3 regions of the Citrobacter sp. C1 genome follow, and region 3 is predicted to be linked to each of the others. Evidence: predicted binding sites of a transcription regulator. Region 3 holds the regulator's gene; each other region holds the start of a gene.

Evidence for each region. Region 3 encodes sigma-54, which starts transcription at its own class of promoters, with help from an activator protein. Its sites were predicted from a motif close to GTTGGCACANNTTTCGCTNT; they were not measured.
Region 1: a site for sigma-54 is predicted at 1,403-1,422, ahead of glnA (glutamate--ammonia ligase). Genes of this name have one in related genera too.
Region 2: a site for sigma-54 is predicted at 1,363-1,382, ahead of norV (anaerobic nitric oxide reductase flavorubredoxin). Genes of this name have one in related genera too.

Annotation. Positions count from the first base shown of each region.
Region 1 covers NZ_CP115035.1:4,876,219-4,879,503, forward strand. Annotated here, with positions in the region: gene typA (ribosome-dependent GTPase TypA) at 1-1,128, opposite strand, end outside; gene glnA (glutamate--ammonia ligase) at 1,508-2,917, shown strand; gene glnL (nitrogen regulation protein NR(II)) at 3,112-3,285, shown strand, end outside.
Region 2 covers NZ_CP115035.1:1,057,963-1,061,247, reverse strand. Annotated here, with positions in the region: gene norR (nitric oxide reductase transcriptional regulator NorR) at 1-1,241, opposite strand, end outside; gene norV (anaerobic nitric oxide reductase flavorubredoxin) at 1,433-2,881, shown strand; gene norW (NADH:flavorubredoxin reductase NorW) at 2,878-3,285, shown strand, end outside.
Region 3 covers NZ_CP115035.1:493,553-496,837, reverse strand. Annotated here, with positions in the region: gene lptA (lipopolysaccharide ABC transporter substrate-binding protein LptA) at 1-290, shown strand, start outside; gene lptB (LPS export ABC transporter ATP-binding protein) at 297-1,022, shown strand; gene rpoN (RNA polymerase factor sigma-54) at 1,069-2,502, shown strand; gene hpf (ribosome hibernation promoting factor) at 2,525-2,812, shown strand; gene ptsN (PTS IIA-like nitrogen regulatory protein PtsN) at 2,896-3,285, shown strand, end outside.

The sequences.
Region 1 (3,285 bases), 650 kb from region 3:
TTCACGACGCATGTTTTCAATCAGAACGGACAGGTGCAGTTCACCACGACCAGACACGCGGAATGCGTCTGCATCCGGAGTCTCTTCAACACGCAGTGCAACGTTGTGTACCAGTTCTTTTTTCAGGCGGTCAAGGATCTGACGAGAAGTAACGTACTTACCTTCTTTACCGCAGAACGGAGAGGTGTTTACGTTGAAGAACATGGTCACAGTCGGCTCATCAACAGACAGCGCCGGCAGCGCTTCAACATTCTGCGGATCGCAGATGGTGTCGGAGATGTTCAGTTCGCCCAGACCAGTGATCGCGATGATGTCGCCCGCTTCTGCAACGTCGCTCTCGATACGCTCAAGACCCAGATGGGTCAGAACTTTACCGACTTTACCGTTGCGAGTTTTGCCTTCGCTATCAATGATAGTGATCTGCTGGTTCGGTTTAACTTTACCGCGCTTGATGCGACCGATGCCGATAACACCCACGTAGTTGTTGTAGTCCAGCTGAGAGATTTGCATCTGCAGCGGGCCATCAAGGTCAACGTTCGGAGCCGGTACACGGTCAACGATGGTCTGATACAGCGGGGTCATGTCTTCCGCCATATCTTCGTGATCCAGACCTGCGATACCGTTCAGCGCTGAAGCGTAAACGATCGGGAAGTCCAGCTGTTCGTCGGTCGCGTCGAGGTTAACGAACAGGTCGAATACCTGGTCAACAACCCAGTCAGGACGCGCGCCAGGACGGTCAACTTTGTTGATAACAACAATTGGCTTCAGGCCATGAGCAAAGGCTTTTTTGGTCACGAAGCGCGTCTGCGGCATCGGACCGTCCATTGCATCAACCACCAGCAGCACGGAGTCTACCATGGACATTACACGTTCAACTTCACCACCGAAGTCGGCGTGTCCCGGGGTATCAACGATGTTGATACGGTAGTCATTCCACTTGATAGCGGTGTTTTTAGCGAGGATGGTAATCCCACGCTCTTTCTCCAAATCGTTGGAGTCCATCACGCGCTCTTGGGTTTCGGCACGAGAGTCGAATGTACCGGATTGTTGGAGCAGCTTGTCTACCAGGGTGGTTTTACCATGGTCTACGTGCGCGATGATGGCGATGTTACGCAAATTTTCGATCACAACTTTGCCTCAGGCATTTTAGAAATAGCGCGTTATTGTACACGGATTAATCGCAGTACAAAACAGGATCACAAACATCCTCCGCAAACAAGTATTGCAGAGTTTCTTTGTGATCACATTCACGGAGCGTTAAAAGGGGTAATCTCATGTCAATTGCACCATTATAGTGCTTAATGTTCACAAAGAGGCACTATAATGGTGCAATACAACCTTCATGGTGCAACCCCTTTGCACGATGATGCGCATGATAACGCCTTTTGGGGGCAATTTAAAAGTTGGCACAGATTTCGCTTTATATTTTTTACGGCGACACGGCCAATTTTTGCAGAATTGAAGACCTCGTTACCACGACGACAATGACCAATCCGGGAGAGTAAGTATGTCCGCTGAACACGTTTTGACGATGCTGAACGAACACGAAGTGAAGTTTGTTGATTTGCGCTTCACTGACACTAAAGGTAAAGAACAGCACGTCACGATTCCTGCTCATCAGGTAAATGCCGAATTCTTTGAAGAAGGCAAAATGTTTGACGGCTCCTCAATCGGTGGCTGGAAAGGCATTAACGAATCAGACATGGTTCTGATGCCAGATGCTTCTACTGCACTCATTGACCCGTTCTTTGAAGAGTCTACTCTGATCATCCGTTGCGATATCCTGGAACCGGGTACGCTTCAGGGCTATGACCGCGACCCGCGCTCCATCGCAAAACGCGCTGAAGAATATCTGCGTGCTACCGGCATCGCAGACACCGTGCTGTTCGGGCCAGAGCCAGAATTCTTCCTGTTCGACGACATCCGTTTCGGCAGCTCTATTTCCGGTTCCCACGTCGCTATCGATGATATCGAAGGCGCATGGAACTCCTCCACCAAATATGAAGGTGGTAACAAAGGTCATCGTCCTGGCGTGAAAGGCGGTTACTTCCCTGTTCCTCCGGTCGATTCTTCCCAGGACATCCGTTCTACCATGTGTCTGGTCATGGAAGAGATGGGCCTTGTCGTTGAAGCGCATCACCACGAAGTGGCGACTGCGGGCCAGAACGAAATCGCTACCCGCTTTAACACTATGACCAAAAAAGCGGACGAAATTCAGATCTACAAATACGTCGTTCACAACGTCGCGCACCGCTTCGGTAAAACGGCGACCTTTATGCCAAAACCGATGTTCGGCGATAACGGTTCCGGTATGCACTGCCACATGTCCCTGTCCAAGAACGGTGTAAACCTGTTCTCCGGTGACAAGTATGCGGGTCTGTCTGAGCAGGCGCTGTTCTACATCGGTGGCGTTATCAAACACGCTAAAGCCATCAACGCCCTGGCGAACCCGACCACCAACTCCTACAAGCGTCTGGTCCCGGGTTACGAAGCACCGGTTATGCTGGCGTACTCTGCCCGTAACCGTTCTGCCTCTATCCGTATCCCAGTCGTTGCCTCTCCGAAAGCACGCCGTATTGAAGTGCGCTTCCCGGACCCGGCGGCTAACCCGTACCTGTGCTTTGCAGCACTGCTGATGGCTGGTCTTGATGGTATCAAGAACAAGATCCACCCGGGCGAAGCAATGGACAAAAACCTGTACGACCTGCCACCGGAAGAAGCAAAAGAGATCCCACAGGTTGCTGGCTCTCTGGAAGAAGCACTGAACGAACTGGATCTGGACCGCGAGTTCCTGACTGCAGGCGGCGTGTTCACCAATGAAGCGATCGATGCGTACATTACGCTGCGTCGCGAAGAAGATGACCGCGTGCGCATGACCCCGCACCCGGTAGAGTTTGAGTTGTACTACAGCGTTTAATCGTTTGAGTTGTACTTTCCAGATAAGGTCGCGTCACGCGCTGGCGCGATAACCTGGAATTGAGTTGCCGTGGAAACTTTCAGCCCATCACACGATGGGCTTTTTTCTCCGCCAACGAACTGATCCTTCGCGCTTTTTCTACGTGAAAGCTATAATGCACTAAATTGGTGCAACCTTTTTCAGGAGACTGCTGAATGGCAACCGGCACGCTGCCCGATGCTGGGCAGATCCTCAATTCGTTAATTAACAGCATTTTACTTGTCGACGATGAGCTGGCGGTGCATTACGCCAACCCCGCGGCACAGCAGCTGCTTGCCCAAAGTTCCCGCAAACTGTTTGGCACGCCGCTTTCTGAACTGCTGAGTTAT
Region 2 (3,285 bases), 560 kb from region 3:
GCACGATGAATAGCATGTTCCAGCTCACGCACGTTACCCGGCCAACCGTAGCTCAGCAGATGGCGACGCGCACCAGGGCTTAGCACCACACGGGAAAGTCCCAGCCGCAGCCGGCACTGTTCGCAAAAATAACCCGCCAGCAAAACCACATCTTCACCGCGCTCACGCAGCGGCGGTACCGAAAGGGGAAAGACGCTCAGGCGGTGGAACAGGTCGGCACGGAAATTCCCGGCCAGCACCTCTTCGCGTAAATCACGGTTGGTGGCCGCCAGCACGCGAACATCCACCCGCAGGCTGCGATCGTCACCCACTCGCTGAATATCACCGTACTGCAACACGCGCAGCAGCTTGGCCTGCAACGCCAGTGACAGTTCGCCAATCTCGTCCAGGAACAGCGTGCCGTTGTCCGCCATTTCAAACTTGCCGCTACGGTTGCTGATGGCCCCGGTAAAGGCGCCTTTCACATGGCCAAACAGTTCGCTTTCCGCGACGCTTTCTGGCAACGCGGCACAGTTAAGATACACCAGCGGATTCACCGCACGCGGCGAGCCTTCATGAATTGCTTTCGCCACCAGCTCTTTCCCGGTTCCCGTTTCGCCGCTGATTAAGACGTTAAGATCGGAGCCTGCCACAATCTCAATCTCTTTTTTCAGCTGCATCATATTAGGCGACAGGCCAATCATCTGCGTTTCCGTCACCTGTTCGAAAGCGGTGGACGAACCCGGCAGCATATTCTGGCTTTCCAGCTGTTCAATCAGCAGCGCATTGCTCAGCGCCCCCGCCGCCAGTGCAGCAATCAACCTAAGCTCTTCATCGCTGAAGACATCGAACTGATCTGGCTCCATACCATCCAGCGTCAGCGCGCCAATCAAATTTTGTCCGGCAAACAGCGGCAGCCCAATGCAGGCATGGACCTTCAGGCTTTCCTGGCCGGGGATCAGCCCATCGTACGGATCGGGCAAATCGCTGTCGGCTGGAAAACGCACCACGTCCCCGGCGCGGGCAATCGCTTCCAGACGCGGATGCCCCTCCAGCGTAAAACGTCTGCCGAGAACATCCTGCGCCAGCCCGTCGATCGCCAGCGGAATAAACTGTCGTGATTCATAGCGCAGCAGCGCCGACGCATCACACTCCAGCACCTGACGCAGCGTCGTGATCAGGCGTTGAAAACGATCCTGATGCCCAATACCGCTTTGTAATTCAATGGCGATACCCGCCAGCACATCAACGGAAAAACTCATGGCTACCTCATTGTCATTTTGACAATGCATATTGTCATATTGACAACAAAAAGCATAGTCATTTTGACAGCTCATTTAGAGAGGTAAAACATTAAACTGTTATAAATCAATTAAATAAAAAGTTGGCACGCAACCTGCAATAAGCAAAACATCTTTTTTAGAAACACGCTAAATTAATTACTGAGGTTGCTATGTCTATTCTGGTTAAAAATAACATTCATTGGGTTGGCCAACGTGACTGGGAAGTTCGTGATTTCCACGGGACCGAATACAAAACGCTGCGCGGTAGCAGCTACAACAGCTATCTTATCCGTGAAGAAAAAAATGTCCTGATCGATACAGTAGACCACAAGTTTAGCCGTGAATTCGTGCAGAATCTGCGCAATGAAATTGACCTGGCAGATATTGACTACATCATCATTAACCATGCAGAAGAAGACCACGCCGGTGCGCTGACCGAGCTGATGTCCTGCATCCCGGACACGCCGATTTACTGCACCGCTAACGCTATTGACTCCATCACCGGCCACCACCATCACCCGGAATGGAACTTCAACGTGGTAAAAACCGGTGACTCACTGGATATCGGTAACGGCAAACAGCTGATCTTCGTTGAAACCCCGATGCTGCACTGGCCGGACAGCATGATGACTTACATGACCGGTGACGCCGTGCTGTTCAGTAACGATGCTTTTGGTCAGCACTACTGTGACGAACGTCTGTTCAACGACGAAGTAGATCAGACTGAACTGTTCGAACAGTGCCAGCGCTACTACGCCAACATCCTGACACCGTTCAGCCGCCTGGTTACGCCAAAAATCACTGAAATCCTCGGCTTCAATCTGCCGGTTGACATGATTGCCACCTCTCACGGTGTGGTATGGCGCGACAACCCAACGCAGATCGTTGAGATGTACCTGAAATGGGCGGCGGATTATCAGGAAGACCGCATCACCATTTTCTACGACACCATGTCCAACAACACCCGTATGATGGCCGACGCCATTGCCCAGGGCATCAACGAAGTTGACCCGAACGTGGCAGTGAAAATCTTTAACGTCGCCCGCAGCGATAAAAACGAAGTCCTGACGAACGTCTTCCGCTCTAAAGGCGTGCTGGTCGGCACCTCCACGATGAACAACGTGATGATGCCGAAGATCGCCGGTCTGGTCGAAGAGATGACCGGCCTGCGTTTTCGCAATAAACGCGCCAGCGCCTTCGGCTCACACGGCTGGAGCGGCGGTGCGGTAGACCGTCTGTCCACGCGTCTGCAGGATGCCGGTTTTGAAATGTCCCTGAGCCTGAAAGCCAAATGGCGCCCGGATCTGGATGCGCTGGAACTGTGCCGTCAGCACGGTCGTGAAATTGCACGTCAGTGGGCGCTCGCGCCACTGCCGGAAACCAGCGTCAAAGCCGCAACCAAAGAGGAAGAGTGCGCCTGTGCCGCCGCCGCGGCCGCTGACCTTGGACCTTGCATGCAGTGCAGCGTTTGCCAGTGGATCTACGATCCAGAGAAAGGCGAGCCGCTGCAGGATGTCGCACCGGGTACACCGTGGAGCGACGTGCCGGAAAACTTCCTGTGCCCGGAATGTTCATTAGGCAAAGACGTCTTCGACGTACTGGCTACGGAGGCAAAATGAGCCGCGGAATTGTCATTATTGGTTCGGGCTTCGCCGCCCGCCAGTTAGTCAAAAATATCCGTAAGCAGGATGCGACTGTCCCGCTGACCCTGATTGCCGCTGACAGCATCGATGAGTACAACAAGCCCGATCTCAGCCATGTTATCAGCCAGGCACAGCGTGCCGACGACCTCACCCGCCAGTCGGCGGGGGAGTTTGCCGAACAGTTTAATTTGCGCCTGTTCCCGCACACCTGGGTGACCGACATCGATGCCGATGCTCACGTAGTGAAAAGCCAGGACAAGCAGTGGCAGTATGACAAGCTGGTGCTGGCTACGGGGGCATCAGCCTTTGTACCGCCGGTGACCGGACGTGAGTTAATGCTCACACTGAACAGCCAGCAGGAGTATCGCGCCTGTGAAACG
Region 3 (3,285 bases):
ACGGCAATCCGGCAACGTTTTACCAGATGCAGGATAACGGTAAACCCGTTAACGGCCATGCCTTACAGATGCACTATGAACTGGCAAAAGATTTCGTTGTGCTGACGGGTAAAGCCTATCTGGAGCAGGTGGACAGCAACATCACCGGCGACAAAATTACCTATCTGGTAAAAGAGCAGAAAATGCAGGCCTTCAGCGATAAAGGCAAACGCGTCACTACCGTTCTGGTGCCGTCACAGCTGCAGGATAAAAACAAAACCAAAGCTCCGGCAGAGAAAAAAGGTAACTGATTCGTTATGGCAACATTAACTGCAAAGAACCTTGCAAAAGCCTATAAAGGCCGCCGTGTGGTGGAAGACGTCAGTCTGACCGTCAACTCCGGGGAGATCGTCGGTCTGCTCGGCCCTAACGGTGCGGGCAAAACAACGACCTTTTACATGGTGGTGGGCATTGTGCCGCGCGATGCGGGCAACATCATCATCGATGACGAAGACATCAGCCTGCTGCCGCTGCATGCACGCGCCCGTCGCGGCATCGGTTATTTACCGCAGGAAGCCTCTATTTTTCGTCGTCTGAGCGTGTTTGATAACCTGATGGCGGTACTGCAAATTCGTGACGATCTCTCCAGCGAACAGCGCGAAGATCGTGCTAACGAATTGATGGAAGAGTTCCATATCGAACACCTGCGGGACAGCCTGGGACAGTCGCTATCCGGGGGGGAACGTCGCCGTGTGGAAATCGCTCGTGCATTGGCTGCAAATCCGAAATTTATCCTGCTGGATGAACCATTTGCGGGCGTTGACCCGATCTCCGTTATTGATATCAAACGTATCATTGAACACCTGCGCGACAGCGGACTGGGCGTGCTGATCACCGACCATAACGTGCGTGAAACGCTGGCGGTCTGTGAACGCGCCTATATTGTGAGTCAGGGACATCTGATAGCACACGGCACGCCAACCGAAATACTGCAAGACGAACACGTTAAGCGCGTATACCTTGGGGAAGACTTCAGACTCTGATAGGGTAGAAGACGTCACGTTACTGCAGGAGAAAACCACTCTGAACATGAAGCAAGGTTTGCAACTCAGGCTTAGCCAACAACTGGCAATGACGCCTCAGCTACAACAGGCTATCCGTCTGTTGCAGTTGTCTACGCTGGAACTTCAGCAAGAACTTCAGCAAGCGCTGGAAAGTAACCCACTGCTCGAGCAAACCGATCTTCACGACGAAATTGATACCCAGGAAAAACAGGACAGCGATTCCCTCGATACCGCAGATGCTCTCGAACAAAAAGAGATGCCGGAAGAACTGCCGCTGGATGCCAGTTGGGATGAAATTTACACCGCAGGCACACCGTCGGGCACCAGTGGGGATTACATCGACGACGAACTGCCTGTTTATCAGGGTGAAACCACGCAATCATTACAAGATTACCTGATGTGGCAAGTGGGATTGACCCCGTTCTCGGATACCGATCGCGCCATTGCGACGTCAATTGTCGATGCGGTTGATGACACCGGATATCTCACCGTTTCTCTGGATGATATTCTCGAGAGCATGGGTGATGACGACATTGGTCTCGATGAAGTCGAAGCCGTGCTAAAACGCGTTCAACGTTTTGATCCGGTTGGCGTGGCGGCGAAAGATCTCCGCGACTGCCTGTTGATTCAACTGTCGCAGTTCGACAAAGCCACACCATGGCTGGAAGAAGCCCGCCTGATCATCAGCGATCACCTCGATCTGTTAGCCAATCACGATTTCCGCTCGCTCATGCGCGTTACCCGGTTGAAAGAAGATGTGCTGAAAGAAGCCGTCAACCTGATCCAGTCGCTGGATCCGAGACCCGGGCAGTCGATCCAAACCGGTGAGCCAGAGTACGTGATCCCAGATGTACTGGTGCGCAAACATAACGATCGTTGGGTCGTCGAACTGAACAGCGACAGCATTCCGCGTCTACAGATTAATCAGCACTATGCCGCCATGTGCAATGGCGCGCGCAACGATGCCGACAGCCAGTTTATTCGCACCAATCTCCAGGATGCAAAGTGGCTGATTAAAAGTCTGGAAAGCCGTAACGACACGCTGTTGCGCGTCAGTCGATGTATCGTTGAGCAACAGCAAGCCTTCTTTGAGAAAGGCGAAGAATTTATGAAGCCGATGGTGCTGGCGGATATCGCCCAAGCCGTCGAGATGCACGAATCAACCATTTCCCGAGTGACCACGCAAAAGTATCTGCACAGTCCACGCGGCATTTTTGAACTCAAGTATTTCTTTTCCAGCCACGTCAACACTGAGGGCGGGGGCGAAGCCTCTTCTACAGCGATACGCGCACTGGTGAAGAAATTAATTGCTGCGGAGAACCCTGCGAAACCGCTGAGTGACAGCAAGTTAACCTCTATGCTGTCAGAACAGGGTATCATGGTGGCACGCCGCACCGTTGCGAAGTACCGAGAGTCTTTATCCATTCCGCCGTCTAACCAGCGCAAACAGCTGGTCTGACCCAACCGATAAGGAAGACACTATGCAGCTCAACATCACTGGAAACAACGTCGAAATCACTGAAGCACTGCGTGACTTTGTGAACACAAAGTTCGCCAAACTTGAGCAATATTTCGACCGGATTAATCAGGTCTATATTGTGTTGAAGGTGGAGAAGGTGACACACATCTCGGATGCAACACTGCATGTGAACGGTGGCGAAATTCATGCCAGCGCGGAAGGTCAGGATATGTACGCCGCCATTGACGGTTTAATTGATAAACTGGCTCGGCAGTTAACAAAACATAAAGATAAACTGAAACAGCACTAACTTGTCCGGGCAGTTAGCGGGTGCAGGACGGCCTGTTGTGCAGCACAACGGGCCATTTGTACAGTTAGCGCTTAGGTGAAATTATGACAAATAACGATACGACTCTACAACTGAGTACTGTTCTTAACCAGGAATGTACGCGCTCTGGTGTTCACTGCCAAAGCAAAAAACGCGCTCTGGAAATCATCAGCGAACTGGCAGCAAAGCAGCTCAGCTTGCCTTCTCAGGTGGTATTTGAAGCCATTCTGACGCGTGAAAAAATGGGCAGTACCGGCATCGGCAATGGTATTGCCATTCCGCACGGAAAGCTGGAAGAAGACACGATGCGCGCGGTCGGCGTGTTTGTGCAGCTCGAAACGCCTATCGCGTTCGACGCCATTGATAATCAACCGGTCGATCTGTTGTTCGCCCTACTGGTTCCCGCAGACCAAACCAAGACGCATTTGCACACCTTGTCACTGGTTGCAAAACGT